4 regions of the Pantoea sp. X-Soil-YNGN-775 genome follow, and region 3 is predicted to be linked to each of the others. Evidence: predicted binding sites of a transcription regulator. Region 3 holds the regulator's gene; each other region holds the start of a gene.
The links. The regulator Fur, encoded in region 3, represses iron uptake genes when iron is present. The targets are predictions, from matches to a motif close to ATAATAATGAGAACNACTATCAA.

Region 1: the regulator Fur is predicted to act here: its motif matches at 1,371-1,393, upstream of AC6I8I_RS21690 (TonB-dependent siderophore receptor).
Region 2: the regulator Fur is predicted to act here: its motif matches at 1,188-1,210, upstream of efeU (iron uptake transporter permease EfeU).
Region 4: the regulator Fur is predicted to act here: its motif matches at 931-953, upstream of fepD (Fe(3+)-siderophore ABC transporter permease).

The regions. Positions count from the first base shown of each region.
Region 1 is NZ_AP035946.1:376,661-378,864, reverse strand. Features, by position in the region: gene AC6I8I_RS21695 (LysR family transcriptional regulator) at 103-1,020, opposite strand; gene AC6I8I_RS21690 (TonB-dependent siderophore receptor) at 1,450-2,204, shown strand, end outside.
Region 2 is NZ_AP035945.1:2,357,184-2,359,387, reverse strand. Features, by position in the region: gene putP (sodium/proline symporter PutP) at 1-1,070, shown strand, start outside; gene efeU (iron uptake transporter permease EfeU) at 1,262-2,089, shown strand; gene efeO (iron uptake system protein EfeO) at 2,142-2,204, shown strand, end outside.
Region 3 is NZ_AP035945.1:1,174,362-1,176,565, reverse strand. Features, by position in the region: gene fldA (flavodoxin FldA) at 1-180, shown strand, start outside; gene fur (ferric iron uptake transcriptional regulator) at 533-976, shown strand; gene AC6I8I_RS05470 (hypothetical protein) at 1,047-1,442, opposite strand; gene glnS (glutamine--tRNA ligase) at 1,676-2,204, opposite strand, start outside.
Region 4 is NZ_AP035945.1:440,352-442,555, forward strand. Features, by position in the region: gene entS (enterobactin transporter EntS) at 1-855, opposite strand, end outside; gene fepD (Fe(3+)-siderophore ABC transporter permease) at 1,001-1,990, shown strand; gene fepG (iron-enterobactin ABC transporter permease) at 1,987-2,204, shown strand, end outside.

The DNA of each region.
Region 1 (2,204 bases), on a different replicon from region 3:
GTCGACAGAACGTTATCACAACCCCTTCTGGATGGGATTCGAGCCGCAGGCAAACCCACTGTGACGAAGATTCACAGTGGGCTTTGAAGAGGAGCGCGAAGGTTAACCGGTGACGGTCTCAATGTGCCACGGATGCAGGGCAAGTTGCTGTTCCATGAAGTTGATAAAACAGCGGATGCGTGGGCTGAGATGCTCTCTTTTGGCGTAGATCAGATAGAGCGGCTCTCTGATCGGCGACTGGAAATTGGTCAATAGCGGCACCAATTTTCCCTGCCCGATATCACGGTGGATATGAAAATCAGCCAGCCGGACAATGCCCTCGCCCTGAATAGCCAGATCGCGCAGTAAATCACCCTGCGACAGTGAAGCCACCGGCGTTACCGGAAAAATCCGGCTCTGAGCGTCTTCAGTATAAACCCACTGGTTCCAGTGACTTTCAAAGTTGAAGTGAAAACAGCGATGTTCAATCAGTTCACGCGGATGGGACGGGATGCCGTGCCGGCTGAGGTATGCCGGTGAAGCACAGGTAATCCACTGACTTTCGCCGATACGACGGGCAATACGTGACGAGCTGGCCAGCACGCCACCATAGATAGCCAGATCCAGACCTTTGTCGAACTGATCCTGATAAAGCGGCCCGGTTTCAATATCCACTTTCAGCGCGGGATAAGCCGCAATAAAAGCAGGCAGCCAGGGCAGGATCTGGTAGCGGGCAAAGGTCGTCATGGTCCGTATCTTTAGCTGGCCGCTGATCTGATTAGGCATCTCTTCGGCCAGTGAATCAGCTTCGGCCATCGCATCCACCACCGCACGGGCGCTTTTGAGATAGACATGCCCTTCTTCCGTCAGCTTTAACGCGCGCGTCCCACGAACGAACAGCCTGACCTGCAGTCTGGCCTCCAGCCGACCAATCAGTTTACTCATCGCGGAAGGCGTTAATCCTTTAGCCCGTGCGGCGGCAGAGAAGTTGCCATATTCATAGGCCCAGATGAAAGCCAGTAGCTGATTGTAATTATCCATCCTGTTCCTGGTGAACTATCGTGAAAATATCGGGGGCGTGATATTACCTAAAAAACCCGGTGCGAAAAGGACTTCCGCGGCGCTTACGGAATGAATCCGCCAGCGTTTACAGCCGGATCGCTTTGCTGCCCGTCTGCCGCAGAGGCGGTCTGTTGCAGCCCTTTCACCGATTTCTGTTGTTCGCCGGCAGCTTTCGTCGCCTGTGTTTCGGGACGATGTTAAATGCATTTCCCTGCTGAACGACAGGAACTGACGACCTGCTCTGCTCAGTCACCCGCCCACCAGCCCCCGCAATGTACATTAAACGGCCTAACGTGAAGGAATGTAAAGTTATCCAGATCGGATATACAATGATAATTATTCTCATTATCATACGCATTTGCTTACATACCTTAACGATTCAGGGAGATTTTCTAAGTGAATGTAACTATGCATGTCCGGAAGCGCCCCGTTGCGCTGCTGCTGGCGGGAATATTGAGCACCTCCGCCTCTGCAGCTAACGAGGCTGAAACAGAAAAGCTGGCTGATGACCAAACAATGCTGGTCACTGCTGAACAGGAGTTAAAGCAACAGCCGGGCGTCTCGGTGATTACCGCGCAGGACATTGAAAAAAGTCCGCCGGTCAATGACCTTTCCGACATCATTCGCAAAATGCCGGGCGTTAACCTGACCGGTAACAGTGCTAACGGGGTACGCGGGAATAACCGCCAGATCGACATTCGCGGCATGGGCCCGGAAAACACCCTGATCCTGATTGATGGCGTACCCACCACCTCGAGAAATTCAGTGCGTTACAGCTGGCGAGGCGAGCGCGATTCCCGTGGCGACTCTAACTGGGTACCGGCCGAAATGGTTGAACGTATCGAAGTGATCCGCGGTCCGGCGGCTGCCCGCTACGGCTCTGGTGCTGCCGGTGGCGTGGTCAATATTATTACTAAGCGCCCGACCAATGACTGGCACGGTTCGCTGTCGCTGTTCACCAATCAGCCGGAAGATGACAAAGAAGGTGCTACTCGCCGCGCTAACTTTAACCTCAGCGGCCCGCTGGCCGGTGACGCGCTGACCATGCGGTTATACGGCAACATCAACAAAACCGACAGTGATGCGTTCGATATAAACCAGTCGCAAAACGGTTCCGCTGCTGCTGGCCGCGAAGGGGTGCGCAACAAAGATATTAACGGCGT
Region 2 (2,204 bases), 1.2 Mb from region 3:
TCTATTGTGCTTCTGGCGTGGTGGCCGGCGCACGTTTGTTTGAAAGCACCTTTGGCATGAGTTACCAGACGGCGCTGTGGGCGGGCGCGGCTGCGACCATTCTGTATACGCTGGTTGGCGGTTTCCTTGCGGTGAGCTGGACTGACACGGTACAGGCCAGCCTGATGATTTTTGCGCTGATCCTGACGCCGGTGTTTGTCATTATCGCAGTCGGCGGCTGGTCCGATTCATTGGCGGTGATTGAGGCAAAAAGCCTCGAAAACCTCGACATGCTGAAAGGTCTGAACTTTGTCGCGGTGATTTCACTGCTGGGCTGGGGACTGGGCTACTTTGGCCAGCCGCATATCCTGGCGCGCTTTATGGCGGCCGACTCCCACCGCTCAATCCGCACCGCACGCCGTATCGGTATGACCTGGATGATCCTCTGCCTGGCCGGTGCGGTCGGCGTGGGTTTCTTCGGTATCGCTTATTTCCAGAACAACCCGACCCTGGCGGCGGGCGTCAATGACAACGCGGAGCGGGTATTTATCGAACTGGCGCGGATCCTGTTTAACCCGTGGGTGGCCGGTATCCTGCTGTCAGCGATTCTGGCGGCGGTGATGTCGACCCTGAGCTGTCAGCTGCTGGTCTGCTCCAGCGCCCTGACGGAAGATCTGTATAAAGGTTTGCTGCGTAAAAACGCCAGCCAGAAAGAGCTGGTGTGGGTCGGACGTCTGATGGTGCTGCTGGTGGCGTTAATCGCTATCGCGCTGGCATCTAATCCGGAGAACCGGGTGCTGGGCCTGGTAAGCTACGCCTGGGCGGGCTTCGGGGCAGCGTTTGGTCCGGTGGTGCTGTTCGGGGTGTGCTGGAAGCGCATGAACCGCAACGGCGCACTGGCAGGCATGATCATCGGCGCGTTAACCGTGCTGGTGTGGAAGCAGTATGGCTGGCTGGGTCTGTATGAAATCATCCCGGGCTTTTTGTTCGCCAGTATCGCCATCGTGGTGTTCAGCCTGCTGGGACGTGAACCTTCAGCCGCAGCGCAACAGCGTTTTGCCGCAGCGGAAGCGGAGTTCCAGACTAAATAATCCGGCTGCCGTCAGAAAAGCCCGCCCGTTAATCGTGGCGGGCTTTTTTTGTTACAAAGATAAACCACTCAAATGCGAAATTATCTCATCCGGCAACTTGTTTTTTTCGTGGCGATAATGATAATCGGTATCGTTTACATTTTACCTGATTTTACTTTTATTGACGCTGCTTAACATTCAAGAGGTTGGCGATGTTCGTTCCGTTTCTCATCATGCTGCGCGAAGGCTTAGAAGCCGCACTGATTGTCAGCCTGATAGCCAGCTACCTGAAGCGCACCCAGCGCACCCAATGGTTTCCTGCCATGTGGGCCGGGGTGGTTATCGCTGCGGCGCTTTGCCTCGGGCTGGGGCTGTTCATCAACGCCACCACCGGCGAGTTTCCGCAGAAACAGCAGGAACTGTTTGAAGGGCTGGTGGCGCTGGTGGCGGTGGTTATCCTCACCTCAATGGTGTTCTGGATGCGCAAAGTGGCGCGCAATATCAAAGTGGAGCTGGAGCAGGCGGTAGACCAGGCGCTGCAGCGCTCAGGGCGCGGCGGGCTGGCACTGGTAGTCATGGTGTTTCTGGCGGTGGCGCGCGAAGGGCTGGAGTCAGTGTTTTTCCTGCTGGCGGCTTTTACCCAGGACGTTGGCTATGCGCCGCCGATTGGCGCGGTGCTGGGGCTGGCGACCGCCGTGGTGCTGGGCATGCTGCTTTACTGGGGCGGCATTCGCCTTAACATGGCCCATTTTTTCCGCTGGACCAGCATTTTCATTCTGTTTGTTGCGGCGGGCCTGGCGGCCGGAGCAATTCGGGCTTTCCATGAAGCAGGACTGTGGAATCGCTTTCAGGATGTGGCGTTTGATCTCAGCAACACCTTATCGACCCATTCGCTGTTCGGTACGCTGCTGGAAGGGGTGCTCGGCTATCAGGAAGCCCCCAGCGTCAGCGAGGTGGTGGTCTGGGGCCTCTATCTGGTCCCCGCTCTGATTCTGTTTTTTATGCCCGCGCGTCCCACCGCGTCGGCCACTGTGCGCTAAGCCATTTATCGGGCGCGCCTGCCGCGCTCAACAACGTGATAGGGAAAGAAACATGACAATGCGTTTCCGCCGCAAGGCACTGCTGGTTCCTTTGCTGGCGATCTCCGCCTCCGCT
Region 3 (2,204 bases):
GGCCACTGGCCAACCGAAGGTTATCACTTCGAAGCATCAAAAGGCCTGGCTGACGATACCCACTTCCTCGGCCTGGCGATTGACGAAGATCGCCAGCCAGAACTGACTAATGCGCGCGTTGAGCAATGGGTTAAGCAGATTTTTGATGAACTGCAGCTCAAAGAGATCCTCGAAGCCTGAAGGTAGCCGACTCAATGTGAGCGCCAGCTCACATTGAGGCAACGGAAATTCCTATAGAAATAATAGCCACATTTTTTTAACTTTCTTCGTTTAATCTGTAGAATACCCGCATCGATCTTCCGCTTATTTTCTCTGGCAGCAGATAGGACTAAGCGAAATGTTAACAGACTCCTGCAGAAATCCTCCCCGGCTCGGTGACGTATCCCTTACAGCCCATGGTGATTTAGGCACTCCCCTCGGTTTTCATTTCACTGCATCAGTTCTATAATGAGACGCAAATGAGAATGGGCAAAGATCGACATTCAAGGCCAAGCGCCACAAAAGTGAATATAAGTAACAGGACAAAATCCGCATGACTGACAACAATACCGCATTAAAGAAGGCTGGCCTGAAAGTCACGCTGCCCAGACTGAAAATTCTGGAAGTGCTTCAGGAACCTGAGTGCCATCACGTCAGCGCGGAAGATCTGTACAAACGCCTGATCGACATCGGCGAAGAAATTGGTCTGGCCACGGTTTACCGCGTGCTGAACCAGTTTGATGATGCCGGTATTGTGACCCGTCACAATTTCGAAGGCGGCAAATCGGTGTTTGAGCTGACTCAGCAGCATCACCACGATCACCTGATCTGTCTGGACTGCGGTAAAGTGATTGAGTTCAGCGACGAGTCGATTGAAACCCGTCAGCGTGAAATCGCTACCCGCCACGGCATCAAGCTGACCAACCACAGCCTCTATCTGTATGGTCACTGCGCGCTGGGCGACTGCCGTGAAGATGAGACGCTGCACGATCAGTAAGTCTGACGCAGGCTGAAATAAAAAAACCGGTGAATTCACCGGTTTTTTTTTATTCTTTTTCCGCCGTCAGTCAGGCAACCAGGGTTTCCTGCAGGTAACGCCAGCGCGGAATCGAGGTGCTGTAATCCAGAATCGCCAGGGCGATGCGGCTCTGATTATTGCCGTTCAGCATCTGCATCTCACGGTACTGCACGGTGACCTCTTTCTCCTGATGGGAAATGACCATGTGCTCGCAGGTGGCGATGCGCATCCCTTCCCGCTGGCCCTGCAGCTGACGGAAAAGATCTTCGACTTCATTCAGGTTCAGTTGAGTTCCGCGCGGGGTAACCATGCGAAATTCAGGATGAAAATAGGACATCATCAGCTCAAAACTATCATCAGACCCGGCGGGTTGATTGAAAATACGTTCAATAAGCTGATGTAAAACGACGACACTGTGTTTGGCTTCCTGGGCGAGAACGGTCATTTTTTTTCCTTATATCACTCGCTGAGCTATGTCTGAGACGGCATAGCCTACCTGAAAGCGGATAATTCACATCTGGTAATTGATTAATTTTTTTAAACTCAGATTTCTCTCACAATTTCGTAACAACCACTCCAAAATGGCGACAGCACAAACCTCGGTGATGGCAAAAATCAGGACAATAAAAAAGGGCGATACCTCGCCCTTTTGCCATTTTATCAGGTCAGCACCAACGATTATTCGCCAGCTTTAGTCCAGGTATCGCGTAGGCCAACGGTGCGGTTAAACACCAGCTGTGACGGCTTCGAATAGACGCTGTCAGCGCAGAAGTAACCTTCACGCTCAAACTGGTACGGCGTGGTTGCTTCCACGTCACGCAGACCTGGCTCAACAAAGCCCTGTTTGATAGTCAGCGATTCTGGATTGATCACCGACAGGAAATCGTCGGCTGCGCCCGGATTTGGCACGCTGAACAGGCGATCATACAGGCGGAACTCGGCTGGCTGCGCGTGGTCTGCCGACACCCAATGGATCACGCCTTTGACCTTGCGGCCATCAGCAGGATCTTTACTCAGGGTATCCACATCGCTGGTGCAGTAGATGCAGGTGATGTTGCCCGCTTCATCTTTTGCCACCCGCTCAGCACGGATCACATAGGCGTTGCGCAGGCGAACTTCTTTGCCCAGTACCAGACGCTTATATTGCTTGTTGGCCTCTTCACGAAAGTCCGCCCGGTCGATCCAGATCTCACGGCTGAAAGGCACC
Region 4 (2,204 bases), 730 kb from region 3:
CGACGACTGCGCCAGCCGGCCACTGGTTAAGGCACCGACCGCCGCCCCAAGTGGAACGGCGGCATACATCAGCCCCAGCTGCTCCAGTCCGACCTGCCAGTGCGGAGCCAGCGCCGGGTAGAGCACCCGCACCGCACTGGCTAAGGTGACCAGCGCGCCAACCAGCGCGGCCATGCCGACGATCGGGCTGGCGAACAGAAAACCAATCCCGGCGGATAACGCGGTCAGCGGATGTTCACGCGGTTGCGGTGGCGGCGCAAGCGTCGGCAGTCGCAGCAGGGTGAGCACCGTCAGCAAGGTGCCGATCGCCGCCAGACCGTAGTTCCAGGCCACGCCAGCATGGGCGATCACCAGGCCGGCAATCGCCGGCGACAGGATAGCGCCAAAGCGGACCGTCAGCATGGTGATAGCGCCCGCTTTCATGATATTTTCGCGCCCCACCAGCGCCGGCGTGGCAGCCAGCAGTGCGGTGACGCCAATCGCACCAAAAAAGCCATCCCACAGGCCCAGCACAAATACCGCGATCACCGAGGGCGCGGGCAGCAGGGCATTGACACACAGCGCGACAAAACCGAGGCCGCAGGTGGAACGGGCAAATAAAATCAGGCGTCGGCGTTCGTAGCGATCGGCCAGCACGCCACCGGTCAGCAGGCCGATAAACATGCCGGCACCGGCCAGCGTGACCGCCAGTCCGACCAGCAGCGGGGATTGCGTCAGCTGTTGAATCTGTACCGGTACCGCGACAGCCAGCATGCCAAGCGCGACGATAGAGATAAATCGGGCGATAAACACGGCGCGGAAGGCGGGATGGGTTTTCAGCAGGCTGAGATCGATAAAGTGGGAGGGTTTGTTCATAACGTCGCCTTTTTGCACCCATTTTCCTCGTCATTGAGTTTACGAGTCATGGTAACATACAAAAAACGCGTAAGAACGATAACAAGTATCATTATCATAAAGGTATCCGCTGCGATGCCATTGAATTCGTGAAGGTTTAAACGTTATGCGTCAATTCCATGTAATAGCAGGTTCAGGGATGCTGCTGTTGCTGCTCCTCGCGCTTAGCCTGATGCTGGGTGCCAAATCCATTGCCTTTCATGATGTCAGCCAGGCGCTGCTGACCGACTGCTCCAGCGCGAACTGCATTATTGTGCGTGACGCCCGACTGCCGCGCACCCTGGCCGGGCTGCTGGCGGGTGTTGGCCTCGGCGTGGCGGGCGCGCTGATGCAAAGCCTGACGCGCAATCCGCTGGCCGATCCCGGTATTCTGGGTATTAATGCCGGGGCTGGCTTCGCGGTGGTGCTGGGCATTGCGCTGTTCGGTGCCGATTCGCCGGCCGACTGGCTGGGCTTTGCCTTTAGCGGGGCGCTGCTGGCGTCGTTGCTGGTGGCGCTGACCGGCGCTATCGGTGGTGGACGGGTTAATCCGGTACGTCTGACGCTGGCCGGGGTGGCGCTGGGCGCGGTGTTAGAGGGCTTAACCTCTGGCTTATCGCTGCTTAACCCTGACATCTACGATCATCTGCGTTTCTGGCACAGCGGTTCGCTGGATATCCGTAATTTCGCCATGCTGCGCACCACCTTTCCTGCGGTGGCGATTGGCAGCCTGCTGGCGCTGCTGCTGGCACGCTCGCTCAACAGTCTCAGCATGGGCGGTGATATGGCAACCGCGCTCGGTACCCGCGTTGCCCGCACCCAGCTTATTGGGCTGCTGGCGATCGCCCTGCTGAGCGGCGCCGCCACTGCCGCAGTGGGGCCGATTGCCTTTGTCGGATTAATGACGCCGCATCTGGCACGCTGGCTGTTCGGCAACGATCATCGCTGGATGCTGCCTGGCACCATTCTCATCACGCCCTGTCTGCTGCTGGCGGCTGATATTCTCGGCCGGGTGCTGGTGCCGGGTGAGCTACGCGTGTCGATTGTGACCGCGATTCTCGGCGCGCCGATGCTGATTGTGCTGGTGCGCCGCAAGATCGGCAGAGGTGCGGTATGAGACGCGTAACGATTAATGCCTTCTGGCTGCTGCTGGCGTGTCTGGCACTGGCTTTTCTCGGCGTGACGCGCGGCACTTTGCCGATCACCGCTGCCCAGCTATGGCAGGTGTTCAACGGCGAGGCGGCGCGCAATATCCAGCTGATCGTGCTGGAGTGGCGTCTGCCGCGGGTGATGATGGCGCTGCTGATTGGTGCCGCGCTCGGCGTAAGCGG